DNA from 4 places in the Megasphaera sp. SC8-1 genome. Region 3 is predicted to be linked to each of the others. Evidence: riboswitches for the same ligand, from Rfam matches in the RefSeq annotation. Region 3 holds a riboswitch; each other region holds the start of a gene.
The links. A riboswitch is a leader RNA that binds a small molecule or an ion and turns the genes downstream of it on or off. The one in region 3 is predicted to bind S-adenosylmethionine.

Region 1: linked by a shared signal. The riboswitch ahead of NOS26_RS08260 (branched-chain amino acid transport system II carrier protein) and the one ahead of metK (methionine adenosyltransferase) in region 3 are both predicted to bind S-adenosylmethionine.
Region 2: linked by a shared signal. The riboswitch ahead of NOS26_RS05050 (MetQ/NlpA family ABC transporter substrate-binding protein) and the one ahead of metK (methionine adenosyltransferase) in region 3 are both predicted to bind S-adenosylmethionine.
Region 4: linked by a shared signal. The riboswitch ahead of NOS26_RS09535 (methionine ABC transporter ATP-binding protein) and the one ahead of metK (methionine adenosyltransferase) in region 3 are both predicted to bind S-adenosylmethionine.

What each region holds. Positions count from the first base shown of each region.
Region 1 is NZ_JANFQH010000027.1:2,259-6,710, reverse strand. It holds gene NOS26_RS08265 (aldehyde dehydrogenase family protein) at 1-1,117, opposite strand, end outside; gene NOS26_RS08260 (branched-chain amino acid transport system II carrier protein) at 1,251-2,573, opposite strand; SAM riboswitch class I at 2,663-2,761, opposite strand; gene nth (endonuclease III) at 2,828-3,460, opposite strand; gene larE (ATP-dependent sacrificial sulfur transferase LarE) at 3,462-4,295, opposite strand; gene NOS26_RS08245 (ADP-ribosylglycohydrolase family protein) at 4,292-4,452, opposite strand, start outside.
Region 2 is NZ_JANFQH010000013.1:42,342-46,793, forward strand. It holds gene NOS26_RS05040 (AEC family transporter) at 1-952, opposite strand, end outside; gene NOS26_RS05045 (3'-5' exonuclease) at 963-1,628, opposite strand; gene NOS26_RS05050 (MetQ/NlpA family ABC transporter substrate-binding protein) at 1,770-2,594, opposite strand; SAM riboswitch class I at 2,683-2,781, opposite strand; gene NOS26_RS05055 (MFS transporter) at 3,048-4,196, shown strand; gene NOS26_RS05060 (FAD-binding oxidoreductase) at 4,295-4,452, opposite strand, start outside.
Region 3 is NZ_JANFQH010000032.1:60,774-65,225, forward strand. It holds gene coaBC (bifunctional phosphopantothenoylcysteine decarboxylase/phosphopantothenate--cysteine ligase CoaBC) at 1-1,167, shown strand, start outside; gene NOS26_RS10155 (hypothetical protein) at 1,313-2,584, opposite strand; SAM riboswitch class I at 2,714-2,814, shown strand; gene metK (methionine adenosyltransferase) at 2,874-4,064, shown strand; gene priA (primosomal protein N') at 4,207-4,452, shown strand, end outside.
Region 4 is NZ_JANFQH010000031.1:98,357-102,808, reverse strand. It holds gene NOS26_RS09545 (MATE family efflux transporter) at 1-774, shown strand, start outside; gene NOS26_RS09540 (aminopeptidase) at 779-2,011, shown strand; SAM riboswitch class I at 2,071-2,168, shown strand; gene NOS26_RS09535 (methionine ABC transporter ATP-binding protein) at 2,256-3,299, shown strand; gene NOS26_RS09530 (methionine ABC transporter permease) at 3,280-3,933, shown strand; gene NOS26_RS09525 (dihydroorotate dehydrogenase) at 4,107-4,452, opposite strand, start outside.

The DNA.
Region 1 (4,452 bases), on a different contig from region 3:
CAATGGTCATATCGTTGGTCACATCCGTAAAGATGACAGGCTTGACATAGTAGCCTTTTTCCGGAGCTTCCGGACGGCTGCCGGCCAAGAGGGTCGCCCCTTCTTCCATGCCTTTGGCGATGTATGTATCGACGGTCTGCCACTGGTCATACGAAGCGACAGGGCCGATTTTCGTCGTTTCCAGGGACGGGTCGCCGACCGTGTATTCCGGCAGTATCTTCAGCATAAGCTGTTCAATCTTGCCCTTTTCTTCCCGAGGGATGATTAGACGTGACAAGGCTGTACAGGTCTGGCCGCTATTGAGGAAAATAGAATTAAAGCACTGGCGGATGGCTTTTTCATATCCCGCCCCTTTCAAGAGGATGAAAGGCGACTTGCCACCCAATTCCATGCTGATGCGCTTCATAGAGCCCAAGGCGCGTTGGGAGACCTTGATGCCAGCTGCCGTCGAGCCGGTGAAAGAAACCATGGCGATATTCGGGTCATCACAGATGGCATTGCCGACCTGGCTGCCCCGGCCGGCGACGAGGTTGAAGACACCTTTTGGGAAACCGGCCCGGTCAAAGGCTTCGGCCAGATAGTACGCCGTCACCGGCGTGTGCTGGCTCGGCTTGAGGACGACCGTCGCTCCGACGAGCAGAGCTGGGACGACTTTCTGGATAATCTGGCCTAAAGGATAATTCCAAGGGGTGATGCAGCCGATAACGCCTAAAGGCCGACGATAGACGACGGATTGAGATAAATGTTCGACCAGTGGCAATTCTGGTGCCAAGTCGATATACGACTGGGTCCGCACGAACTGGTAGCCGATATGGTTAGTCCGGGCAAAGGCCACCGGTGCCCCTAATTCCTTGACGACAGCGTCGACGAGCTGCGGTTCCAGTTTAATCATCTGGACCAGCAAATTTTTCATATACGTGATGCGGTCTTCCAGCGGCATAGCCGACCAGGCCGGGAAAGCCATGGCCGCGGCCTTGGCAGCCGCAGCAACATCATCGGCACCGGCCGCAGCGACCGTAGCAAAGACGCTCTTATCCGCCGGATTCTCGACCTCGATATATTGGCCGGATAAAGGTGCCACCCACTGACCATTGATGTATAATTTCTTCAAATCCATGAAACTACCCCCTTTTACTCGAGATTATTCTTTAATTATAGAGAGAAGTCCTCGATTATGCAAGTCAGAAAAATAGACTGCCCAAAAGGCAGTCTATTTTTAGTGGCTAGTGGTTAGTGGTTAGTGGTTAGTGTTATTTCGCTTCGGCTTCTACCGGTTCTTTGCTGGAGACGAAGTGGCCGATGAGGGAACCGCCGATGAGTCCGATGATGAAGGGCACGATCCAGCCGAAACCGTAGGTCGACAGGGGCGTAGCCGTAACGATGTCCTTAGCAAAGCCCAGGCTGCTCAGGCCCGGCAGGGATTCCAGGAGAGCAAAAAGCGTGACCAGGTATACCGAGCCCTTGTAGGCGCCGTTATTGGGCATGAAGCGGCCGATGATGCCCAGGACCAGGAGGGCCAGGCACGGCGGGTAGCAGACACCGAAGATCCAGCCGATGTAGGTGACGATACCGTCGACGCCGAGGAGGGCCGTCAGGGCCGACAAGATGCAGCAGACGACAGCCACTTGTTTGTAGCTGACGCGTTTGCCCGTAGCCGTGCTGGTGAACTCAGCTACGGCTGCAACCTGACCGATAGCCGTCGTCAGGCAGGCCAGGACGACGGCTATGCCCATGGGAACCATGACCCACGTGCCGACGCGCTGGATAATGGCGACCAGGAGTTCCGCACGGCCGATGGTCTGGGCATAATCGCCGCTGACGCAGGCACCCATGTAGAGCAGGCTGCCGTAAATGATGAGCAGCAGGATGAAGGAAACGATGCCGCAGTAGATGAGGACTTTATTGCGCTGGCCGACAGTCGTATAGCCTTTGCCGTAAATGGAACTGATGAAGACAGCAGCCATGATAAAGCTGACCAGGACGTCGCCCGTGTTATAGCCGCCGAGGAAGGCGTTGACGAAGGGATAATCCACAGCCGGATCGACGGGCGTCCCCAGGGGATTGAAGATACCGGCAAAGGCGACGATGACCAGGATCAGGGCCAGGAGGGGCGTCAGGTATTTGCCCATGCGGTCCATGACGTTATTCTGGTCAGAGACGAAGAAGAAGCTGATGACGAAATAAACGATGACCAGCGGGACGAACGGTGCCGACGGCAGGTTGCCCTGAATACCGAGCTGGATGGCCGTCGCGCAGGTACGGGGAATGGATACGAAGGTACAGACCAGCATGAGTGCTGCCAAAAGGATATTATACGTATTCTTCCCTACCCGTCCGGTAATGGCATGGACGTCGCCGTTGAGGCCGATGATGATGAGTGTAAAAATCGGCAGGAAAATACCGGACAGCGTCAAACCAGCCAAGCCGGACAGGAAATCACTGCCGCTGTTCAAGCCGAGCTGAGGCGGGAAAATCAAGTTGCCTGCACCGAAATAGGTAGCGAAGAAGGCAAACCCCAGGATGAGCACATCCAGTCCCCGGATGGCCTTGCCGCCAGAAGAATTGTTGTTCATGAAGATACCCCCTAAGAATAAATGTGAAAATAAGTACGTAATACGCCAAAAGAAAAGAGGCGCTGCCTCCAAGCTGCGCCTCAGTCATAACGATATCTTTCAGGAATAGCCTGTAGGAATTGGCACCTTACCGCTGGCAGGTTGCCGCAGCGTCATCGGGCCCGTCCCTCAGCTGCTCTTGATATTACTTATGAAATTTTGTCTGTATTGGTAATATTTTATTAAATTTTTAATTACTTGTCAATGATTTTATTTTATTTCTGACAACTCGGACAAAGATCGGCTAAAAAGCAGTTGTCACACAAGGGCTTACGGGCTTTGCAGACCCGGCGGCCATGCCAAATGAGCCAATGATGGGCCCGGCTCCACCATTCCTTGGGAATAGCCTTCTGCAGTCCCTTTTCGACTTCCAGCGGCGTTTTGCCTTCCGCCAGCTGCAGGCGGTTGGATACGCGGAACACGTGGGTATCGACGGCAATGGCCGGCGTATCGAACAAGATACTGACCAGGACATTGGCCGTCTTGCGGCCGACGCCAGGCAGCTTCACCAGTTCATCGAAGGTCTGGGGCACTTCGCCGTGGTATTTCTCACAGAGGATGGCACAATTAGCCAGGATATTCTTGGCCTTGCTGTGATAGAGGCCGCAAGTCCGTATCTTTTCTTCCAGGCCTTCCAACCCTAAAGTCAGCATCTTTTCCGGCGTATTATATTCCGGGAACATGCCAGCCGTCACGATATTGACCCGCTCATCCGTACACTGGGCCGACAAGATGACGGCAATCATCAGTTCAAAGGGCGAGTTATAATGCAGGGCCGGCTTCATGATACCGTACTGGTCCTGAAAACGCTGTAACATTTCATCTTTTACTTTCTTAGAAATAGCCATATTATTTTACTTCCTCATCCGTATTGATCACGTCGTTCAAGCTCCCCATTTCATAGCCGCCCAAATCGAGGGTGACGTAGGTAAAGCCCGTATCTTTGATGGCCCGGACGATTTCCTGGCGATGAGCCAGAATCGACGGGATTTCATCGACAGCCACTTCGATGCGGGCTACATCCCCGTGATACCGGACGCGCAGAGACCCCTGGATATAAGGAGCTACCGCCGCTTCGGCTGCATCGATCTGAGCCAGGCGGTGCGGCGTCAGTTCCACACCGTAGGGAATACGGCTGGCCAGGCAGGCCGCACTCTGTTTGTTCCAGGTCTGGAGGCCGAATTCCTTTGATAAGGCCCGGATATCGGCTTTAGCCAAACCCGCTTCAATCATCGGGCTGCGGACGAAGTCAGACAATTCTTGCAATGCCTTCATGCCGGGACGATAATCGCCGAGGTCGTCGACATTCCCCCCATCGACAACCCACTGATAGCCTTCGGCCTTGGCCAGCTCCACCAGTGAGGTAAAGCGTATCTTTTTGCAGATATAGCAGCGTTCTGGCGGATTCTTGACGAATTCCGTATCTTCGAATTCCGTCGAATGGACCAGACGGTGCTCGACGCCGATGACCTTAGCCATGGCTTTGGCGTCAGCCGCTTCACTGCCCGGCAGGGTTGCCGAAACAGCCGTCACGGCCAGGACGCGGGATCCCAGGGCCTGGTGCGCTGCATAGGTCAGGAACGTGCTGTCGACGCCGCCGGAAAAACCGATGACGACGCTGCCCATATCCTTTAAAATCTGCTGGAGTTTTTCATATTTCTTGCCTGTCTCTGTTGAAATCAAAAAGAGTTCCCCCTCGAACCAATATAATCTTGATAGAATTGCCGGATGACGTTCTTCATTTCTTCGTCATCGACATAAGGCAGCGCCTGCTGCCATAACGCCTGAGGCACGCCATAATAGGCTTCGGCGATACTGCCGGCAATGGCTGCCTGCGTAT
Region 2 (4,452 bases), on a different contig from region 3:
ATACGAGCAGATAAAATGCCGGATAGAGGATAAGGATATATAGAATTTGTGTCGTAATGAAAGGCGCCATGGCCAGATTGACATTTAAATCGTAGAGCCGCTCTGTAATCAAGGCATTGATGGCACAAGGCGTGCCCATGACGATGATGATGGTCCCAAGGAGGACCGGGTCTGACGTAAAGCAGAGAGCCAGGCCATACGATGCCAACGGCGTCAGAATCATCTTTATCGGGATGAGGTCTAACGTCTTTCGGGCGTAGTCCTTGAAATGGGAAAAATCAATGAGATACCCGACGGGAATGAGGGCTACCCAGGCGCTGACATGGATGAGGGCCTGGAAAATCGTCGTTCCCGCAGCGGGTCTGGGAATCCCGGCAGCATGCAAGGCTGTGCCGATAACTAAGGCTACGACGGACAGCTGGTTCCAGTTGATGAAGATGGATTTCCAATTATCTTTGAAAAAGACGAAAAAGTTATGGTCTTTCCCGCTGTGCTGATAGTAGTATCCCATAGGGAAAAGGACGAAGAACATGAGCAGGTTCTGGAATACGCCGATAATCTGGACGTAGGCATAGGACATTTCCCCGTAGAGAATGTAACTGCACAGGCCGCCGAGCGTCCCGGTATTGGCCGGGATGGCGGCGATGAGATAGCTGCCGCGGTCGACAAAGGATGAGAATTTGCGCTGCCGCCCCAGTAAGAGGACGACCGCCAAGGGCAGGAGGCCGTTGAAAAAGGCAAAGAACGGCAGACTCAGTAAATCGGTCCGCATGGGCAGGACCCAGAAGCTGAGCAGGGTCAGGGCGGTCATGATGACGATGATGTTGAAGCGGATGAGCCAGTTCGACTGTTCCGGCGTCAGCCAGCGCCGCTGTTTGGCGGCATAGCCGGCTAGCATGGGCAGGATGATGTCTGTAAAAATATAAATCATCCGGAGTGTCGTATCTTCCATGGTGTCCTCGTTACTTGCGGGCAGCGCGGAAGGCGTCGGCCAGGGAGAACGTCAGCGGTTCTGCCGGCTTGGTGGCGTCGATGATAGGCTGCATGATGTCGCGAAACTCTTCTTTCTTCTTCGATAAGACATAGAGCTTGGATGTGTTGCGGGCGTCCCAGAGGGCGTCGTGCATCTGGCCGTCGAAGGTTTCGCCCAGGGTACTGACAGCCTTGTCCAGGGAAATGACTTTGTCCAGGCCCAGGAGATTGCAGTAAATCTGCTGGAAATTCTGCCAGTGGTCGAGCATCCAGCGGACGCGGTCGTCGTGTTCGTCGATTTCCTTGAGGCGGAGTTCGCAGTCCAGCTGGCGCCAGTCGTTTTCGCTCCAGGCGAACATTTCGTAGGCATTGGGGCAGCCTTCGTTGCACCAGGTCAGGAAATGGTCGAAGGCCTGGCGGAAATGGGGCTTCCCGGCCAGCATTTCCATGGTGATGCCTGTCAGTTCCTGACAGGTCTGGTTCATGGCTGTCGTATATTCGGGCAGCACATATTCTTTATACGACGAGATTTCCTTCCCGTCTTCGTCTATCTTGACAGCACCGATTTCGATGATTTCACCCTTGCAGATGCGGCGCGCTTCCTTCTGGTCCCGGCCGATAGGGTTCATCTCGAAATCGACAAATACGGCTTTCATAATAAAAAAGTGTCTCCTTTCTGAATCTGATGGACAATCTTTATTATACCATAAGTAAAGGGCTTGTCGCACGTGCGACAAGCCCTTTTGAGATGAATCAGGCGGGCCGCCCTTTGGGCGGCCCCTACAAGTCATGAGCCATTAAAATGCCGGCAGGATAGTTCCCTGGAAATGTTCTTCGATGAATTTCTTGATCGGTTCCGACTGGTAGATTTCTAAGACTTTCTTGTATGTTTCGTTGTTTTCGTCGCCCTGACGGACTGCCATGACGTTGGCATACGGCGAATCCTTCGATTCGACGAGGATCGAATCCTTCTGCGGATTCAAGCCAGCCGGGATGGCGTAGTTGGTGTTGACGCAAGCCAGGTCCGTGTCGTCGAGGGAACGGGGAATCTGAGCGGCATCGAGTTCGACGAACTGGAGGTTCTTTGGATTTTCTGTGATATCCGTAACCGAAGCGTCGACGGAGTTGCCGTTCTTCAACTTGATCAGGCCGGCCTGCTGGATCAGGAGCAGGGCGCGGGCCCCGTTGGTCGGGTCGTTCGGGATGGTGACTTTGGCACCGTCGGCGACATCTTTGATGTCTTTATATTTGTGCGAGTAAACAGCCATGGGCAGGATGATGGTCTTGCCGATAGACGTGATCTTCAGGCCTTGTTTCTTGACGACGTTGTCCATGTACGGCTGGTGCTGCATGGAGTTCATGTCCAGGTCGCCTTCGGCCAGGGCCTTGTTCGGTTGGACATAGTCGTTAAATTCGACGACTTTGATGGTGATACCCTGTTTAGCTGCTTCTTTTGCGACTTCTTCCATGACTTCAGCGTGGGGACCGGCAGTGACGCCCATCTTGATTTCTTTTTTATCACCGGAAGCACCGGAATTGGAAGACGAACCGCAGCCGGCGGCAAAGAGGCACGTCGTCGTGATGAGGACGGCGGCGAAGAGTTTTTTTACTGTTGCATTCATGTAATCATTTCCTTTCTGGATGACGAATATAAGGGTTTGCCGGTCAAAAAGAAAAGCCGTCATACAGATGACGGCTCAATTTGCGATTCGTTCATCTGCCGGTATATACCGCTGGACTTGGCACCTATCCCGATAGGGGGTTGCCGCAGCGTCATCGGGCCATTCCCTCGACTGCTCTTGATGAAAGACAATGTTTTGTTGTTGGTGTACATGTTATCATCTGGCGGGGAATCTGTCAAGAAATTTTTGACAATCCTGCGCTTCTTGAGAAAAATTTCTTTTTATGTTATAATAAGAAAACTCATCGGAGGCTTATACTCGTATGGTATAGAACCGGATAAGATGTCACTTCAGCCCTGTAGCGGAGGAAGGGCGTGTACGTAAACACGTTCTTCGATAAAGGTGCAGGCCTGGGTGGTTTCTTATCCGGCTTTTTTTTGTGAGGTGATAGAAATGCTGAATAAACGAGATATCCTTTGGCAGATTTACAGTGCCAAAGCTTTTTATTTCCTTGGCGGCTTCGGCTTTACGTCATGGGCGTCGCTTATTCCTTTCTTAAAACGGAAACTGCAGATTCCCGACGACCATCTGGGCTTCCTTTTGCTGGCCGTCGGCTTGGGAGCCCTGATCATGATGATGCTGGCCGGCTCTATTGCCGGGCGTTTAGGCTGCCGCCGCTCTTTGACTGCTGCCGGCCTGGCCATTGCCGTCGTCTTGAACGTTCTCTGCTATGTGCCGGCTTACACTGCGGCGCTGCTGGTGGCAGTTCTCCTCGGTTCCTCCCTGGGGCTGCTCGATGTCGTCGTCAACATCAACGGCATCTTCATTGAACGGAAAGTCCGCAAGCGCCTCATGTCGGGAATGCAGGCCATGTGGTCTTTGGGGAACTTTGCTGGCGCTGCCTTTTTCGCCCTGATGCTGCAATTTCGGTTGCCCTGGCAAGGCGTTGCCCTGGCCGGTGCCGTCCTGATTGCCGCCTGTGTCTTCTTCTTTTCGCCCCATCTTCACAGTGAGCGGAATGAAAGCCGTGGCGGCAGCCATTTCGTGCGGCCCAAAGGAACGATTGTCTTCATTGGGCTGATTTGTACGATATCTTTCCTCGTCGAAGGCTCTATCAACGATTGGAGTGGCGTCTTCATGACGACGGAAAAGGGCATCGACATTTCCCAATCCGGCCTGGGGCTGACCCTGTTCACAGCTTCGGCCTTCCTGTCCCGCCTGACTGGTGATTCCCTGACCATGCATATCGGGCCGCGGCGTCTCCTGGCTTTTTCCCTGCCCATCGCCTTTGTCGGCTTTTTGGGAATCCTGCTCATCGGCGGCGGCCCGTTACTGTTCGCGTCATACGTCCTCATCGGTATCGGCTGCGCCAATACGGTCCCCGTTTTTTACTCCCTCTTGGGGACGCAAAAAGAAATGCCCATCGCCGATGCCGTCGCCGCAGTCAGTACCATCGGCTACGTCGGCATCCTCCTGGCACCGGCCGTACTGGGCTTCATCGGCCGTGTCTTCAGCCTGACCATTTCCTTTACCCTGGTCACAGTCCTCTTAATCATCATGACCGTCATGGCCATGCGGCTGTTGGGGAAGTTTGAGGTTTGATGTTTGAAGTTTGATGTAAGTAGGGATAAATTTGAAACCATCACGTCAAACATCAAACGTCAAACTAAAAAAGCCTGCCGCAGGGGCAGGCTTTTTTCTTACGCATCAATCACTTTCCCCGGATTGAGGATGTCTTTCGGGTCCATGGCCCGCTTGATGGTTTTCATGATTTTCAGTTCGCCTTTTGGTGTGAACTGTTCCATGTATTTTAATTTCTTGGCTCCGATGCCGTGTTCGCCGGCCAGGCGGCCGCCGA
Region 3 (4,452 bases):
GCTGCTTTTAAAGCCGCATCCATTGCCAGCCAGCTCCGCAAGCAAGGTGCTGAAGTCAAATGCATCATGACCGACCATGCGACGAAACTGATCACGCCGCTGACGATGCGGGAAATCTCGGGCAATCCCGTTGCCGTATCCATGTTCGACGATGTACCCGAATTTAACGTAGAACACATCGCCCTGGCCCGCTGGGCCGACGTCTTCGTCATCGCCCCGGCGACGGCTGATATCATCGGCAAGATCGCCAACGGCATTGCCGATGACATGCTGTCGACGACGGTCATGGCTACGACGGCACCGGTCCTCATCGCACCGGCAATGAATACGAATATGTATCTGAATCCTATTACCCAGGATAATATGGCCAAGCTGAAGAAATTCGGCTACCATTTCATCGAACCTGACAGCGGCCATCTGGCCTGTGGCATCGACGGCGTCGGCCGCCTGCCTGAACCGGATACCATTGTCGATTACATCGAACTCCTGGCCTGCCGCAACGACCTCCTGAAAGGCAAGAAGGTCCTCGTCACGGCTGGTGGTACGCGGGAACCCATCGATCCGGTCCGCTTCATCGGCAATCATTCCAGCGGCCGCATGGGTTTTGCCATCGCCAAGGCTGCCGTCATGGCCGGCGCAGAAGTCACATTGGTCGCCGGGACGACGGATAACCTCAAGACGCCGGTCGGCCTGGCCCGCCGCGTCGATGTCGGCAGTACGCGCGACATGAAAGCCGCCGTCGACTCCTATTACGATGACTGTGACCTGGTCATCAAATCGGCAGCGGTTGCCGATTACCGTTCGGCTCATCCGGCAGAAAACAAGATTAAGAAGAACGACGATACCTTGACCCTCGAAATGGCCAAGAATCCCGATATCCTCTATGGCCTGGGCCAGCGCAAGACCCATCAGACCCTGGTCGGTTTTGCCGCTGAAACGACGAACGTCATCGAATACGGTACGAAGAAGCTCAAGAAGAAGAACCTCGACATGCTCGTCGCCAACGACGTCAGTGCCGAAGGGGCCGGCTTCAAAGGGACGACGAACATCGCCACCTTGCTTTTCCCGGACGGCTCTATGGAAAAATTAGATAAAATGGATAAAGACGAACTCGCTGCCATCATCGTAGCCCGCGCTGCGGCTATCATGGCGAAAAAACAGGGTTGATGAGAGTTTATAGGTTGCAGAAAAAGGACTGTTGCACATGCGACAGTCCTTTTTAGTGGCTAGTGGCTAGTAGTTAGGGGTTAGCAGATGGTTTTAATGTTGTAGGGGCCGTCCAAAAGGGCGGCCCGCCACGAGCCACGAACCACTAACCACTAACCCGCCCTACGATGGCTTTGGCGAAGCCGTTGAGGTTGGTCGGGCCGATGGGGAGGATGGGACAGCCTTTTTCTTTGGCTTCCGTAATGGCCCAGCGGATGAGCGGCGTCTTGCCGTCTTCCATGTTGATGACTAAGAGAGCCGATTCTTTGAGCATCCGATCATCTCCCGGCTGGCCGCTGATGATGACGACGGCCCCGAAACGGCGCTGAATGCGGCGCTGCCAGTCTGGGTCGCCGCCGGCCAGGGCAAGCTGACGCCCCGTGAGGAAGCGGTCGAGCTGACGCGTATAGTCGCGCTGGGTCATGAAGGAAGGCAGGTCCAGGCCGCGGTCTTCCGGGTCCCGGGCCGACCGAGACGCTTCCTGAGGCGTCACTTTCCGGTGCGCCTGTCCGCTGGAAAGGTCCGGCCGTACCTGACGCTTGTTGAGTTCCTTGCGCAGGGCCAGGAGTTCGGCGATTTGGCCGGATGCCGTTTCCTTGATCTTTTCGATATACTGTTCCTGTTTGCGGATGCGGTCTTCATATTGCTTGCGCTCCTGTTCGCGGCCGGCCCGTTCGCTTTCTAATTCCTGGCGCAGCCGTTCCAGTTCGGCCAGGACCGTCGTACGGTTTTTGGCTTCCAGGCGCAGGCGCAGGAGCTCTTCCTTATCGGCGTCCATCTGGGCCTTTTCCTCCCGCAGCTGCTGAAGTTCTTCTTTTTCCTTGCCCATCATCATGGCCGGCGTTTCCTGGCCGCCTGTGACGGCTTCGTCAGACCAGGGCTGGTCGCAGATGGCCATGAGATAAATGCCCAGGGCGTGGGCCACAGCGTGCTTGGCCATCTGTACATCTTCAAAGACGTTGGTCAGCTCAAGAATCTGGCTGTCCGTCTGGAGCATGAGCAGGTCGATGATGCCCATATAGGAAAAGGACTCCATGGTCTGCGCCATGTCGTAGCGTTCGAGGTGAATCGTGCCGGCGTAGATTTCTTCCGGGTTTTGTTGGGACGTATAATACGTATTAATGAGCAGCCGGTCTGCCGTCCGTTCGTAGATCCGCAGGACCAGGGCGTCTTCCTTGTCCGTGCCGGTGTAGCGGCTGAAGGTCAGCCGTTCCTGGGACAGGAGGGTCGTCACCAGGTTTGGGGTCTTATACCACTTGCCGAATATTTCGACTCGCTTAGCCAGCCGCAGGTCGCCGGGTTTGCTGCAGGTGGCATAATCAAAATAAGGGTCGTTGAAGAATATATCTCTAGGCCGCAATTTGGTCATATCTATCATCCTTTCTATCTTCTGTAGACATTATACCCCTGCCTGTAGGGAAGCGTCTAGTAGACAATGCTTTTTGCAACAAAAAATGCTTGCAAAAAGGGCAGACTTGAATTATAATGGATAAGCAAACCAAATAAAGAACCATCAAGAGACGACGGAGGGACTGGCCCTGTGATGTCGCAGCAACCTTCAGCTATGAAAGGTGCTAATTCCAGCAGTGATATACTGGCAGATGGGGATTAGAAGCCCCTCTCATGAAGTCATGGATGAGGGGAATTTTTTTTAAGGAGGATCACTCATGGCTAAAAATCGTGAATTCTTTACATCCGAATCCGTCACCGAAGGCCATCCCGATAAAATGGCCGACCAGATTTCGGACAGCATTTTGGATGCCATTCTTGCAAAAGATAAAAACGCCCGCGTTGCCTGCGAAACCTTGGTAACGACCGGCATGGTACACGTCGTCGGCGAAATCTCTACGACGTGCTACGTCGATATTCCGCACATCGTCCGCGAAACGATCCGCGATATCGGTTATACCCGCGCTAAATACGGCTTTGACTGCGATACCTGCGGCGTCCTCGTCTCCTTGGACGAACAGTCTCCGGATATCGCCATGGGCGTCGATGACGCCTTGGAAAAGAAGGAAGGCAATACAGATAAGTTCGATACCATCGGCGCTGGCGACCAGGGCATGATGTTCGGCTATGCTTCCAACGAAACGGACGACTACATGCCGCTGCCCATTTCTTTGGCACACCGTTTGGCCCGCCGCCTGGCAAAGGTCCGCAAAGACGGTACCCTGCCGTATCTCCGTCCCGATGGCAAGACTCAGGTCACTGTCGAATATGAAGACGGCAAACCCGTCCGCATCGACACCATCGTCATTTCGGCACAGCACAGCCCGGAAGTCAGCCGCGAACAGATTGAAAGCGATCTCCTCGAATTCGTCATCAAACCGGAACTTCCGGAAGGCTTGTTCGACGACAAGACGAAACTCTTCATCAACCCGACAGGCCGCTTCGTCATCGGCGGTCCCCAGGGCGACTCGGGCCTCACGGGCCGCAAGATCATCGTCGATACCTATGGCGGCATGGCTCGTCATGGCGGCGGTGCTTTCTCCGGCAAGGACCCCACAAAAGTCGACCGTTCGGCTGCCTATGCAGCTCGTTACGTCGCCAAGAACGTCGTCGCTGCCGGCTTGGCTGACAAATGCGAAATCCAGCTGGCTTATGCCATCGGCGTAGCCCGCCCGGTTTCCATCCACGTCGAAACCTTCGGCACGGGCAAAGTCCCGAACGAAAAGATCGTCGAACTCATTGAAAAGAACTTCGACCTTCGTCCGGCTGGCATCATCGCCATGCTCGACTTGCAGCGCCCGATTTACAAACAGACCGCTGCCTATGGCCACTTCGGCCGCAACGACCTCGACCTGCCTTGGGAAAAGACAGACAAAGCCGATACGCTCCGCAAAGAAGCCGGCTTATAAGAGGCGGTTCGATAAACTGAACATCCAAAAAAAGGGGACTGTCGCATCACTGCGCGGTCCCTTTTTAAGTGTCATTGTTTGCGGGCCGCCTTGACAGGACGGCCCCTACGAACCACAAACCACGAACTACGGAGGTGTTTCTTTGTTTGCTGAAATCATCATCAATACGACGGCGAAGCGGCTGCAGCAGACCTTTTCCTATATCGTCCCCGAGGGGATGGCTGTCCGCGTCGGCAGCCGCGTCCTCGTGCCTTTCGGTCATCGCCGGGAAGAAGGCATCGTCGTCGCCCTGCAGGAACACCTGGCGGAGCCGGCTGATTTCACGCTGAAGCCCATTGAAGGCCTGCTCTCGACGCAGAACGGCTTCCAGGAAGAGATGATCCGCACG
Region 4 (4,452 bases), on a different contig from region 3:
ATCACCATCGCGTCGTGGCTGTCTTTCCTGCTCTTTGCAGCTGTCCTGCAGTGGATGGAACCGTTCCGGTCCTATCACCTGTGGAGCCGCCTGCGGCCCGTCAGCTGGCATCACATCCATCACCAGCTGGAATTGGGCATTCCCATCTTTATCGCCGTCTTCTGCGAAACGAGCCTGTTCTCCATCGTCGGCCTGTTCATGGCCGAGTTCGGCACGCTGTACCTGGCCGCCAACCAGGCCGCCATCAGTTATTCGACCCTGACGTACACCCTGCCCTGGAGCATCAGCCTGACGGCGACCATCGTCATCGGCTATGAAGTCGGCGCCCGCAATTACGCCGCAGCCCGGCAATACGCCGTGCTCTGCCAGATGACGGCTTTTGTCATCGCCCTCGGGCTCATCGCCATGACCTATCATTTCATCGACCCCATCGCCAGGGTCTTTACCAGCGATGCCGAGACATTCTGGGCCATCCGCATGTTCATCTTCTATGCCGTCGCCTTTTCCTTCTTCGATGCCGCCGGTACGCCGGTCCAGGGCATCCTGCGCGGCTATAAGGACGTCAAGATCATCACTTATGTCGCCTTCGTGACGTACTGGCTCATCAGCATCCCCATGGGCTATGCCATGGCCCACGCTACGTCTTACGGCCCCTATGGCTACTGGATCAGCCTCATCATCGGCCTGGCCATCAATGCCAGCGCCCTGAACTGGCGCCTGTGGAAACATACGGCCTGGAAAGTTCCCATCTCATACCCATCTACTAAGGAGTGATTTTATGCCAACTACTCAGCAATTAACGGCTTATGCCCGCGTCCTCTTACAGAAGGGCCTGAACCTGCAGCAAGGCCAGACCCTGGTCATCAACGCCCCTGTCGAATCGCACGACTTCGTCGCCCTCTTGACAAAAGAGGCCTATACGGCCGGCGCCGCCCAGGTCGTCTGCAACTGGCGATCTGACGCCATGGCCCGCCTGCGCTACGAACACGAAGACCAGCAGTACTTCGAGTCCCTGCCGGACTGGCGCCGCGATTTCAGTCTCTATTATTACCATAAGAAAGCGGCCTTCCTCAGCCTCATCTCGGCCAACCCGTATCTCATGGACGGCATCGACACTAAGAAGATCTTCGCCCAGCAGAAGGCCCAGAACGAAGCCCTCAAGGAATACATCGACGGCATGATGGCTTCGAAGACGACGTGGCTCGTCGCCGCTGTCCCCAGTGCCATCTGGGCCAAGCTCCTCTATCCGGACCTCGACGCCGACGCCGCTTATGAAGCCTTGTGGAAGCAAATCCTCCAGTCATCCCGCGCCGACGGTGCCGATGCCCTGGCCGACTGGGACGCCCATCTGGCAGAGCTGAAGAAGCGCCGGACCTGGATGACGGATCAGCACTTCACCAGCCTCCATTATACCAACAGCCTGGGGACGGACCTGACCCTCGGCCTGCCGGACGGCCATATCTGGCAGGGCGGCATGGAAGAGACGGCAGACCACCTGCTGTTCAACGCCAACATCCCGACGGAAGAAATCTATTCCGCGCCTAAGGCCGACGCCGTCAACGGCACGGTCTACAGCACCAAGCCCCTGGTCTATAACGGCAACCTCATCGACAAGTTCCACCTGACCTTCAAAGACGGCAAAGTCGTCGCCGCAGCCGCCGAAACGGGTGAAGACGTCCTGAAGAAGCTCATCGCCATCGACGAAGGCGCCTGCCGCCTCGGCGAAGTGGCCCTCATCCCCTACCATTCCCCCATTTCCCTGTCGGGCATCCTCTTCTATGAAACGCTCTTCGACGAAAACGCCTCGTGCCACCTGGCCCTGGGCGCATCGTATCCGACCTGCCTGGCTGGCGGCGCCGATATGGACAAAGACGCCATCGCCGCAGCCGGTCTCAACGATTCCATGATCCACGTCGATTTCATGGTCGGTTCGCCGGACCTGACCATTACCGGGACCAAGGCAGACGGCACGACGGTGCCGGTCTTTACCCATGGCGACTGGGCACAATAACGATTTTCCATTGACAAGCCCGGCCATCCGTGCTATTATAAGACGCAACAACCATATACCCTTCATCCAGAGCAGCTGAGGGACTGGCCCGATGACGCTGCGGCAACCCCCTATCGGGAAGGTGCCAATTCCAACGGAACATTCCGACAGATGAAATGAAACCGTATATACGGCCGTCATCTGTATGACGGCCTTTTTTGTTGTTGTTTTTCCCTAGTTACGCCTATTTTAAGGAGTTGATATTGTGATTACACTGAAAAATATTACCAAGACCTACGGCGGCTCGGCTCAGGTCCAGGCCCTGAAAGGCATCAACCTGACCATCGAAGACGGCGAAATCTTCGGTATCATCGGCAAGAGCGGCGCCGGCAAATCGACGCTGGTACGCTGCATCAATATGTTAGAGAAGCCGACGAGCGGCCAGGTCATCATCGACGACAAGGACCTGACCAAGATGAGTGAATCCCAGTTGCGGGCAGAACGCAAGAACATCGGCATGATTTTCCAGCATTTCAATCTGTTATCATCCCGTACGGTTGCCGAAAACATTGCCTTCCCGCTGGAACTGATTGGGGCCTCGAAAGACGTCATCGAAAAGAAAGTCGCATCTCTTCTGGACCTGGTCGGCCTCAGCGACCGGGCCGGCAATTACCCGTCCCAGCTCTCGGGCGGCCAGAAACAGCGTGTCGGCATTGCCCGCGCCCTGGCCAGCGACCCGAAAATCCTGCTCTGCGACGAAGCGACGTCCGCCCTGGACCCGCAGACGACGAAATCCATCCTGGAACTGCTCCAGGACATCAACAAGCGCCTGGGCATCACCATCGTCGTCATCACCCATGAAATGGCCGTCGTCAAGGAAATCTGCCATCGCGTCGCCGTCATCGAAAGCGGCGTCATCAAGGAAATGGGCCGCGTCGTCGACATCTTCACCAATCCTCAGTCCCAGACGATGAAAGACTTCGTCACGTCCATCATCAACATGGAACTGCCGGCAGGCATCAAGAACCTGGGCGTCACCAATCAGCCTGCACCGGACCGCAACATGCTCGTCCGCCTGCGCTTCAAAGGTGCTGCCACCAACGATCCCGTCGTCGCCGACGTCGTCCGCAAGTTCAACGTCGAAGTCAGCGTCCTCTATGGCAACATCGACTATATCCAGGATGAACCCTTCGGCTACCTCATCGTCGTCATCATGGGCGATATGGAAACACAGGCCAAGGCATTCTCGTATATCAAAACATTACCGATTGGAAGTGAGGTTTTAGGTTATGTCCCAAGAAATAATTAAGTTAATGCTCCAAGGCATTCAAGAAACATTCTATATGGTCGCTGTCGCCACGATCATCGGCGGCATCATCGGTATTCCCCTGGGTATCACCCTGGTCACGACCAGCAAAGGCCATATTCTGGAAAACCGCTTCATCAATCAGATTCTTGGAACCATCGTCAACATCATCCGTTCCATTCCGTTCATCATCCTCATGGTCGCCATCATCCCGCTGACGCGCCTCATTGCCGGCACGTCCATCGGTACGACGGCAGCCTGCGTCCCCTTGACCATCGTCGCCATCCCCTTCCTGAGCCGTCTCGTCGAAACGTCCATCCGCGACGTCGATTTCGGCCTCGTCGAAGCGGCCGAATCCATGGGGGCTACGCCCTTCCAGATCATCCGCAAGGTCCTTATCCCGGAAGCCCTGCCGACGATCATCAATAACATCACCGTCCTCATCGTCAACCTCATCGGGGCATCGGCCATGGCCGGCGCCATCGGCGGTGGCGGCCTCGGGGATATCGCCATCCGCTACGGTTACCAGCGATTCCGTCCCGACGTCATGCTGGCGACGATCATCATCCTCATCGTCGTCGTCAACGTCATCCAGGCCGGCGGCGACTTCGCATCGAGAAAAAAGAATAAGAAATGATAGAAAAAGGGCTTGTCGCGTATGCGACAAGCCCTTTTTCTGTAGGGGCCGTCCCGGAGGGCGGCCCGCTCATGCCAATGGGTCACGGGAGTCTTACATATACCCGACGGGTTCGTGAATGGGATTCCCACAACGGGCCGCCCTTTGGGACGGCCCCTACGAACCACGAACCACTAACTACGAATCTCCAATGCCCCTACAATATCCTGGATGTGTTCGATGCCTTCGTCCTTACAATACTGGTCCAGGCCTTCGGCGATGGTTTCTACGGCTCTGGGGTCCACGAAGTTATGGGCCCCGACGGCGACGGCGCTGGCACCGGCCAGCATAAATTCGACGGCGTCCTGCCAGGTCGTGATGCCGCCCAGGCCGAGGATGGGGATGGATACGGCCTGAGCCGTCTGCCATACCATGCGCAGGGCAATGGGTTTCACAGCCGGGCCGGACAGGCCGCCTGTGATGTTGCCCAACAGGGGGCGGCGGCTCTTGATGTCGATGGCCATGCCCGTCAGGGTATTG